2 regions of the Paraburkholderia sp. GW821-FHT02A12 genome follow, and region 1 is predicted to be linked to the other one. Evidence: riboswitches for the same ligand, from Rfam matches in the RefSeq annotation. Region 1 holds a riboswitch; the other holds the start of a gene.

What was found. Region 1 has a riboswitch for cobalamin ahead of cobA (uroporphyrinogen-III C-methyltransferase). Riboswitches for the same ligand answer to the same signal wherever they lie in the genome.
Region 2: linked by a shared signal. The riboswitch ahead of AC07WT_RS31625 (ferredoxin-like domain-containing protein) and the one ahead of cobA (uroporphyrinogen-III C-methyltransferase) in region 1 are both predicted to bind cobalamin.

The regions. Positions count from the first base shown of each region.
Region 1 covers NZ_JBWKWA010000002.1:1,941,178-1,946,340, reverse strand. Annotated here, with positions in the region: gene cobW (cobalamin biosynthesis protein CobW) at 1-720, opposite strand, end outside; cobalamin riboswitch at 936-1,216, opposite strand; cobalamin riboswitch at 1,309-1,549, shown strand; gene cobA (uroporphyrinogen-III C-methyltransferase) at 1,772-2,524, shown strand; gene AC07WT_RS30125 (cobalamin biosynthesis protein) at 2,521-2,964, shown strand; gene cobO (cob(I)yrinic acid a,c-diamide adenosyltransferase) at 2,961-3,563, shown strand; gene AC07WT_RS30115 (cobyrinic acid a,c-diamide synthase CobB) at 3,567-4,892, shown strand; gene bluB (5,6-dimethylbenzimidazole synthase) at 4,876-5,163, shown strand, end outside.
Region 2 covers NZ_JBWKWA010000002.1:2,263,135-2,268,297, reverse strand. Annotated here, with positions in the region: gene AC07WT_RS31635 (precorrin-2 C(20)-methyltransferase) at 1-156, opposite strand, end outside; gene AC07WT_RS31630 (precorrin-8X methylmutase) at 157-783, opposite strand; gene AC07WT_RS31625 (ferredoxin-like domain-containing protein) at 776-2,266, opposite strand; cobalamin riboswitch at 2,353-2,531, opposite strand; gene cbiE (precorrin-6y C5,15-methyltransferase (decarboxylating) subunit CbiE) at 2,616-3,854, shown strand; gene AC07WT_RS31615 (cobalt-precorrin-5B (C(1))-methyltransferase) at 3,854-4,942, shown strand; gene AC07WT_RS31610 (cobalt-precorrin-6A reductase) at 4,939-5,163, shown strand, end outside.

The sequences.
Region 1 (5,163 bases):
CGTTTCTTCGGAGGCGGCTTCGAGGCCGAGCAACGCGTGCAGATCGAGCTGGCCCATCTGTGCGCGCACGATCTTCACTTGCGGCGGAATCTCTTCACGGATCGCGGTCTCGACAGCGGTTTGCTGTTCATCGTCGAGCAAATCCGTTTTGTTCAGAATCACCAGATCGGCCGCCGACAGCTGATCCTCGAACAGCTCGTGCAGCGGCGATTCGTGATCGAGATTCGGATCGGCCTTGCGCTGCGCGTCGACAGCGAGCGGGTTGTCGGCGAACTGGCCGCTCGCCGCGGCGGGGCCGTCCACCACCGTCACCACCGCGTCGACGGTGAAGCTGCTCTTGATCTGCGGCCAGTTGAAGGCCTGCACCAGCGGCTTAGGCAGTGCAAGACCGGAGGTTTCGATCAGCACGTGATCGATCTGCTCGCGGCGCTCGACGAGCTTTTCCATCACCGGGAAAAACTCTTCCTGCACTGTGCAGCACAGGCAGCCGTTCGCGAGTTCATACAGTTGCCCCTCGGTTTCGACGCCGTTCTCATCGCAACCGATCCCGCAACCCTTGAGGATTTCACCGTCGATGCCGAGTTCGCCGAACTCGTTGACGATCACCGCAATGCGCTTGCCGCCCGCATGCTGAAGAATATGCCGCAGCAGCGTGGTCTTGCCGCTGCCGAGAAAGCCCGTCACGATGGTGACGGGAATCCTGCGCATTTGAGTTTGCATCGTTGGGTCCATCCGAAGAAGTTGCGCGTTCACACGCCGGCGGTCCGGGTCCGTTCGGGTCGGGTTCGGGTCCGAATGCGCTCGAGCCCAGGACAAACCAGCGCCAGGCAGGCAAACACGAAAACGGAACACAGATACGACAGCGGGGACGAAAAGCGGCGTTGCCGCGGCAACAGAGAACGAGGTCATGAACGAGCCGCCGCATCCCCGCGGCGTTCATCCGTCATATTCTGGCCGGTATCCGGGCTGGCGAAAGCGCCGCTTCACCTTCCCGCGCGAGTGATTTCTCGCCCAGTGGTCATATGCCGACGCGGCCTTGCGCGTGGACATCGAAGCCGGCTCCGCGGCGCTGGAGAACTCATCCAGGCGCCGCTTTTCGCTTACCGTTGCGGGGGCAGCACAGGTTGACCCGGTCCATAGCAGGCGGGCGCCCTGTTTCCCGTTTAACTGCATGCGCACGAGCGCGCACACGAGCACCAAAGTGCGTGCGAGTGTAGGCCCGCGGCCCCGCGCCGTCAAGGAAGCGCGACAGGAAGCGCGGGCCGCGCCGGGGTCTTGCCGCGCGCGCCGGCGCGGCCCGCCGTGTGCTATCGTATGCGCGCGTTTGGTGCCCGCACATGCGTTCGCATGTGCAGTTAAACGGGAAACAGGCCGCGCTCGATTGCGCTCAACCTGTGCTGTCCCCGCAACGGTAAGCGACCTGCGGCGCTGGGTTCAATCCTGTCGCGCCGCGCATGCGTTTTCGATGCCACTGTCTGACGATTCAGGACGGGAAGGCAAAGCGCATGAGGCCGCCAGCCCGGATACCGGCCAGACGCGGAGGCGGCGAATGTCACGCCGCCGGCCGCCTGAATCCGCGAGGGACGGATGTGAAGGCGCTGAAGCACGACGTAATACGAACGCCCGCTTGCGATTTCGATGAAATTGCGGCGAGCGGCGTTGCCGTTGTGCGTAATCTGTCGCACCGCATGAGCTCTATTTCCGCCTGGGCCGTCTGCATGGCTCGCCTGTTTCCACTTGTCACGACATGGGGCGCGCCATGCACGCCGCGATGAGCCGCGCGTGGCTGATCGGCGCCGGCCCCGGCGACGTCGAACTGATGACGCTCAAGGCGACGCGCGCATTGGCGCAGGCCGACGTGGTACTGGTCGATGATCTGGTGAATCCCGAAGTGCTGCAATTCGCGCGCGCCGACGCGCTGGTCGTTCATGTCGGCAAACGTGGCGGGCATCCGTCGACGCCGCAGGCCGACATCGTCGCGCAGATGCTCGAACATGTGCAGGCCGGGCGCAGTGTCGCGCGATTGAAGGGCGGCGATCCGTTCGTATTCGGCCGCGGCGGCGAAGAGCAGCAGGCGCTGCATGCGGCGGGCATCGAGGTGGAAGTCGTCAACGGCATCACGGCGGGCATCGCGGCGCCTGCGGCGATCGGCATTCCGGTCACGCATCGCGATTACGCGCAGGGCGTGGTGTTCGTCACCGGACACGGCGCCGGCAGCGGCGAGCCGGATTGGGCGGCGCTCGTCGCGACGCGGATGACGCTGGTGATCTACATGGGCATGCGGCGGCTCAACGATATCGCCGGCACGTTGCTCGCGGCAGGCATGAGCGCCGATACGCCCTGTGCCGCGATCGAATCCGCGACACGTCCTGAACAAAGACATGCGCTCGCGCCACTTGGCGGCCTGGCCGACGCAGTCGCGCGCGCCGGTCTTGGCTCGCCGGCGATCGTGGTGATCGGCGGGGTGGCGTCGCTGGCGCTCGCGCGGGCCGCGGCGAATGCCAACGCAGCAGGGGCGCGATGAAAACGCTGACGGTCGGCATCGGTTGCCGCTTGCATAGCTCGGCTGAACAGATCGAGGCAGCCGTGCGCGCGGCGCTCGGCACTCATACACACGATGAAATCAGCGCAGTTGCCAGCATCGACGTCAAGGCCCACGAAGCGGGTCTGCTCGAATTCTGCGCACGGCACGCGCTACCGTTGAAACTGTTCAGCCGCGAGCAGATTGCCGCCTTGCCCGTGGCGGAGACTGAACCTTCGGCGGCGACACGCGAACATCTCGGCGTGGACGGCGTCTGCGAACCCTGCGCGTTGCTGGCCGCAGGTTCGAAATCCGCTGCAGCCGGGGCGCACCTCATCGTGCGCAAAACCATACTCGACGGCGTCACCGTAGCGATCGCTTCGACCGCTCACGCCGGCATCGACCCCACCCACCACGACTCCAACGAACAGGACCTTCCATGAAGACCGATCCCGAATCGCATCAGCGCATGACCGAGCGCCGGCGCGAAGGCCACGAGAAAAAGCAGGCCGCCGCCACCGTCGAAAAAGGTCTGCTGATCGTCAACACCGGCACCGGCAAAGGCAAGACCACAGCCGCGTTCGGCATGGCCGTGCGGGTGCTCGGACACGGCATGCGTCTGGGCGTCGTGCAGTTCATCAAAGGCGCGCTGCATACCTCGGAGCGCGACTTCCTCGGCGCAATCGCCAATTGCGATTTCGTCACGATGGGCGACGGCTATACGTGGAACACGCAAAACCGCGACGCCGACATCGCCACCGCGCGCAAAGGCTGGGACGAAGCGCGCCGCATGATCGAGAGCGGCGACTACCAGATGGTGATCCTCGACGAATTGAATACGGTGCTGAAGTACGAATACCTGCCGCTCGACGAAGTGCTGTCCGTCCTGAACGCGCGTGCGGAAATGCTGCACGTGGTGGTGACCGGCCGTCACGCGCCGGACGCGTTGATCGAAGCCGCCGACCTCGTCACCGAAATGCGCATCGTCAAGCATCCGTATCGCGAGCAAGGCGTGAAAGCGCAGCGCGGCGTGGAGTTCTAAGCGATGTCCGCGCCCCCCAAGGGGACTTCCTTCGGGGCGTGCCCCGCCCTGTTCATTAGCGCGCCGGCTTCGGGTCAAGGCAAGACCACGATCACCGCGGGTCTGGCGCGCTACCATCGGCGGCTGGGGCGGCGTGTGCGCGTGTTCAAGACCGGTCCCGACTTTCTCGACCCGATGATACTGGCGCAAGCCAGCGGCGCGCCGGTCCTGTCGCTCGATCTCTGGATGGTGGGCGAAGCGGCATGCCGCAATCTGCTCGCGCAAGCGGCGGCCGAAGCCGATCTGATCCTGATCGAAGGCGTAATGGGCCTGTTCGACGGCACGCCGAGCAGCGCCGATCTGGCAACCGTATTCGGCGTGCCGGTACTGGCTGTGATTTCAGCGAAGGCGATGGCGCAGACCTTCGGCGCGGTGGCCTTCGGTCTCGCGCAATTCAGGCCGCAACTGCCGTTTTACGGCGTGCTCGCCAATCGCGTCGGTTCTTCAAGGCACGCGCGGATGCTCGAAGAATCGCTGCCGCCCGGTATGCGCTGGTGCGGCTACATCGCCGGCAACGACGAAATCGAGTTGCCCGACCGCCATCTCGGCCTGCATCAAGCTGCGGAGATCGACGATCTGCACACACGCCTGGATCGAGCCGCCGATGCGCTCGCGCAAACCGCGCTGGCTGAATTGCCGCCGCCGGTCGAATTCGGCGAAGCTGTCCAGGAAGCGTTGCCGCGCCTTCTGGAAGGCAAGCGGATCGCCATCGCACGCGATGCGGCGTTCTCGTTCATCTACCCGGCCAACGTCACGCTCTTGCAAACACTCGGCGCGCACGTCGAATACTTTTCGCCGCTCGCCGACGATGCCTTACCGGACCAGACCGACGCCCTGTACCTCCCGGGTGGCTATCCCGAACTGCACGCCGCCGCGCTGGCCGGCAACACGCGCAGCGCCACGGCGATCCGCGCGCACGCGGCAGCGGGCAAACCGGTCGTCGCCGAATGCGGCGGCATGCTCTACCTGCTCGATCAGCTTACCGACACGAACGGCGCCAGCGCGCCGATGCTCGGCCTGCTGCCCGGCCACGCGACGATGCAAACGCGCTTCACCGCGCTCGGCATGCAGCAGATCGACGGCCTGCACGGCCCGCTGACCGGCCACACCTTTCACTACTCGAAGCTGACGACGCCGCTGACGCCATTGCGTTCAGCCACCCGCCCGCACAGCGACGCGCCCGGCGAGGCGGTGTTCCGCGCCGGCTCGATCGTCGCGACTTACATGCACGCTTATTGGCCCTCCAACCCGGCCTTCACGGCCGCCCTGTTCAATGGCGAAGCCTTTTAACGACTCCGAGCGCGAAGCCGTCTACCGCGCAATTTACGAACGGCGCGACATGCGCCACTTCGTGCGCGACCCGGTCGATCCCGCCGTGTTGCAACGGCTGCTCGACGCGGCGCATCACGCGCCCAGCGTCGGCTTCATGCAGCCGTGGCGCATCGCGCGCATCACCGATCCGGCCTTGCGCGCCGCGTTGCACGAGACCGTCGAAAGCGAACGGCTCGCCACCGCCGACGCCCTCGGCAAGCGGCGCGAAGAGTTCATGAAGCTGAAGGTC
Region 2 (5,163 bases), 320 kb from region 1:
CGCTTCGATGATGCTGAACGCGTTGCCTTTTTTGCCCTTCGCGACGAAGTACGCAACCACCGGCGCGGCCTTCAGCAGACGCAGCGCTTTCAGCGTGATCAATTCCGGGTCGCCGGGGCCGACCCCGAGTCCGAACAAACGTCCTTGCACGCTCATTTACTCGACCTCCGTAGCCAGCGCATTGACGGCGGCGGCGGCCATCGCGCTGCCGCCGCGTCGTCCGTGGACCATCACGTAGGGCACGCCGCGGCTGTCTTCGGCAAGCATGGCTTTCGACTCCGCCGCGCCGACGAAGCCGACCGGAAAGCCGAGGATGAGCGCGGGCTTCGGCGCGCCGGCGTCGAGCATGTCAAGCAGATGAAACAGGGCAGTCGGCGCATTGCCGATCACGACGACGCTGCCGGCCAGATGCGGACGCCACAGTTCGAGCGCGGCGGCCGATCGCGTGTTGCCGAGTTCGCGCGCCAGCGACGGCAGGTCCCTGTGCGTCAGCGTGCAGATCACTTCGTTGTTCGCGGGCAGGCGCGCCCGCGTGATGCCTTGCGCGACCATGCCTGCGTCGCACAGAATCGGCGCGCCTTGCGCCAGCGCCGTGCGGCCCGCGGTGCCTGCACCCGCGGAGAAAGCCAGATCGTCGATCACGTCGACCATCCCGCAGGCGTGGATCACGCGCACCGCGAGTTTCTCGAGGTCGGCGGGGATCCGCGACAGATCGGCCTCGGCACGAATCGTCGCGAAAGATTGGCGATAGATCTCCTGACCGTCGCGAATGTAATCAAGCATCTAAAGGGCTCCGGGCCAATTGTTCGAGCATGTCGGCGGCCTGCTCGATCGTCAGTTGGTGCGCGACGCAGCGGCCGAAGTCCGGCGAGGCGTCGCGTCGATACAGGTCGTAGGTGCCGGGCGCCACGGCCAGCAACGTGTACGGCGCGCAATGCGCGGCCGCGCACGAGCGCGGGCAGCCGCTCAGATGGACGTCGACGCCGTCGGGCAGGCGGGCGGCTAGCCGCAGCGCGTCGGCTTTGGTGTCGGCGGGACTTTTTACGCAGCCGGTCGAGCCGGCGCAAGCGATCAAACGTGCGATGGGCTGCGCGCGATCGCAGGCAAGGCCTAATGCTTCCAGTTCGGCAAGCACGGCCGGCACGGCCTTCGAGGCGATATCGGGCAGCAGCACGCTTTGCCAGGGCGTCATGCGCAGCGTGCCGTTGCTGTGCTGGCGCGCTAGCGCGGCGAGGCCGCGCAGCGTCGCGGCGTCGAGGCGTCCGAGCGGCGGCTGGCCGCCCACGTGCCACATTCCCGCCACGCGTTGAGCGTGCGCGCCGAGCCGCGACGCGGCATCGGCGGGCGCGCCGCGATGCCAGTCGGCGAGCGACGCGTCGCGCGACAGCGGGAAATCGGCATACGTTTGGGCACGCTGCAATACCGCGTCGGCGGAATGCGTGGCGAGCAGATGGCGCATGCGCGTGGCGCCGGCGGCGGCCAGATCGAGGAACGTGTGCAGAAGCGCGCGGACCAGCTGAACGACTTCCGAAGGCAAGACGGCGGCGAGGGCGCGTGTGCCGGTCGCGACCGGGTCTGGCGACGCGCCGAACGAGCCGTCGCCAGCCGCGTGCACGGCCGCGTGCGCGGCCGCCGCATTGGCCGCCGTAGGCGGACATCCCGCCAGGCCAAAGACGAACCGCACACCGTCGCTCGCCGACGTCGCCGCGAGCCAGACGTCATGCGGATGGTCGAGCCTCGCAAGGCGCTCGCCGCCGTCCAGCAGCAACGCGAATTTCGGCGACAGCGCCGCAAAACGCGCTTCGCTTTGCAGCAGCGCGAGAAGCCCGGCGGTCAGCGACGTGGTGTCGTACAGCGCGGACGAATCGCGGCCCGCAGCGGGGCTGACCATCACGTTGCGGATATCGTCAGCGGCGCATGCTGACAATACTGCCGCCGCATCCATGCCGCTGCTCGCCGGAGCCGGCCCGAGACCGGCTGCCACCAGAGCCTCGATCAAAGCCGCTTCGTGCCCGGCCCGCACGCCGCGCACTTGCAGATTCGCCCGGTTGGTCACTTCAATCACGCTGGCGGCGTGCCGCTCGCTCGCCTCGGCGATCGCGGCAGCCTGCGCGGCGCTCAATGCGCCGCCGGGCAATTTGATCCGGCAAATCCCGCCGTCGCGTGCGGCGACGATGCGCAACAGCCCCGGACAAGCCGAAGGCCGCGGCGCAACGGCAGCGGTAGATAAAGCAGCGGAGGGCGCAGCGTGATTCAAGACGGACACCGGGTTTAGCGTCGCGCGACGGCCCGGGCAACCCGCCCAAAGCGGGCGTGGCTGCGGCATCGGTACACCCCGCCCGATGCAGGCTGGCACGAACAATCTCGCCGGCAGGTCTCCTGGCTGGCAGGTCACGGTCCGCCGCTGCCTTCCCGGTCGAACCAGTGGCGCGGAGCGCAGGCGGACTCGCTGCATACAGTTGCGGGGGCAGCCACAGTGGCACTGTGTTCCCTCTTCGGCCCCGAAGGGCACCGGCGGCTGTATTATGCCTTTTTTCGAACCGCGCAACGAGGCTGGACGCTTTGATCGGCGTGGCACAGCGCATTATTTGAAGATACGGAATGAGGATGGATGCATGTCGGCGTGGCTGACCGTGGTGGGCATAGGCGATGACGGCTTCGCCGGCTTGGGGCGGCCCGCGCGGCGCGCTTTGCTGGAAGCGTCGGTGGTGTACGGCGGCGAGCGCCATCTGGCGATGCTGCCCGCGCGACTTGGCGCGCGCCGCGCCGCGTGGCCGCGTCCGTTCGATCTCGCGCCTTTGCTGGCGGAGCGCGCCACCCCCGTGTGCGTGCTGGCGAGCGGCGACCCGATGCTGTTCGGCGTCGGCGCGACGCTGGCGCGGCAGCTGCCGGCCGGCGAGTTGCGAGTGTTGCCGGCGCCGTCGTCGCTGTCGCTGGCCGCGGCGCGGCTCGGCTGGCCCTTGCAGGACGTCGCGACGGTCTCGTTGGTGGGCCGGCCGCTGGCGACGCTGAACGCCCATCTGCACGACGGCGCGCGTGCGTTCGTGCTGAGCGCGGACGGCGGCACGCCCGCGGCGCTCGCCGGCTTGCTGAACGCGCGCGGCTTCGGCGCGACCCGGATGATCGTGCTGGAACACCTGGGCGGCGAGTTGGAACGCCGGATCGACGGCCGTGCCGATCAATGGCCGGCGGGCGACGTGGCGGCGCTGAATCTGATCGCGCTCGAATGCCGCGCCACGGAAGGCGCGCCGCGTTTGCCGCTGACCTGCGGCTTACCCGACGACGCGTTTCGCCACGACGGCCAGTTGACCAAACGCGACGTGCGCGCGATCACGCTGGCGCGCCTCGCGCCCACGCCCGGCGAATTGCTGTGGGATGTCGGCGCGGGCAGCGGTTCGATCGGCATCGAATGGATGCGCGTGCATCCGGCGTGCCGCGCGATCGCGATCGAGCGGCATGCGGAGCGCCAGCGTTTCATCGAACACAATCGCGATGCGTTGGGCGTGCCGGGTCTGCAACTCGTGGCGGGCCGCGCGCCTGAAGCGCTGGACGGACTGCCGGCGCCGGATGCGGTGTTCATCGGCGGCGGCGTGACGGTGCCGGGCGTGCTGGATGCCTGCTGGGCGCGCCTGCGTGAGGGCGGCCGGCTGGTTGCCAATGCCGTGACCTTGCAAGGCGAGGCGGCGCTGATGGCGTGGCGCGCCCAGCATGGCGGCACGCTCACGCGCATTGCGCTCGCCGACGCGCAACCGCTCGGCGGCTTCGACACCTGGCGTCAGGCATTGCCGATCACGCTGCTCGACGTGACCAGGCCCGCCGGCGATGCCGCGCGCCACAAGCATCGGCAACCGTAATGCGCGACGAAACACCCGAACAACCCGCGCGGCTGCGCAGCGGCTACACGACCGGCTGTTGTGCCACCGCGACGTCGCTCGCGGCGGCGCGTCTGCTGCTCACGGGCATCGTCAGCGAGGCCGCGGAAATCGTGTTGCCCAAGGGCCAGCTTGTGCCGATGCCGCTGGTGTTCTGCCGTCTGACCGCCGACGGCGCCGAAGCCGGCACCGTCAAGGATGCGGGCGACGATCCCGACGTGACGCACGGCGCGATCGTGTTCGCCCGCGTGCGCCTGCGCGCCGAACCGGGCGTGAGTTTTCATGCGGGACCGGGCGTCGGCACCGTGACGCGCGCGGGTTTGACGTTGCCGATCGGCGAACCGGCGATCAATCCGGTGCCGCGCAAGATGATGAGCGAGCATCTCGCCGATCTGGCCGCGGAACACGCATATGGCGGCGGTTTCGAGGTGACGATCGGCGTCGAAGGCGGCGAAGAGCTCGCGCTGAAGACGATGAACCCGCGTCTCGGCATTCTCGGCGGCCTGTCGATTCTCGGCACTACCGGGATCGTGCGGCCGTTCTCGTGCTCGGCGTATATCGCGTCGATCCAGCAGGGCATCGACGTCGCGCGCGCGAACGGCTACACGCATCTCGCGGCCTGCACCGGCAACGCCAGCGAAGACGCGATGCGCGCGCATTACGGCCTGCCGGACATCGCGCTGATCGAAATGGGCGACTTTGTCGGCGCGGTGCTCAAGCACATGAAGCGCGCGCCGGTCGAACGCCTGAGCATTTGCGGCGGATTCGGCAAGCTCAGCAAACTGGCCGCGGGGCATCTCGATCTGCATAGCCGGAATTCGAGCATCGATCTGGCGCAACTGGCCGTGTGGGCGTCCGAACATGGCGCGGACGCCGCCTTGCAGGCGGCGATCCGCGCGGCCAATACGAGTCAGCAGGCGGCGACATTGGCGCGTGCGCAAAACGTGCCGCTCGGCGATATCGTCTGCCGGCATGCGCTCGCGGTGGCGCGCGATATCGTGCCGCCGCAGGTCGCCGTCGAAATGTTCGCGATCGACCGCCAGGGCAATCTGATCGGAGCCGCGCGATGATGCGCATCCTGCTGCTCGGCGGCACCGGCGACGCCTTGAAGATCGCGCGTCAACTCGGGCCCGATCACGTGTACAGTCTCGCCGGGCTCGGCAAGGTGCCGGACGATCTGGCGTGTGCGGTGCGCGTCGGCGGCTTTGGCGGCAGTGCGGGGATGGCGCGCTACATCGAACAGGAACGCATTGGCCTCGTGATCGACGCGACCCACCCGTACGCCGCGCAA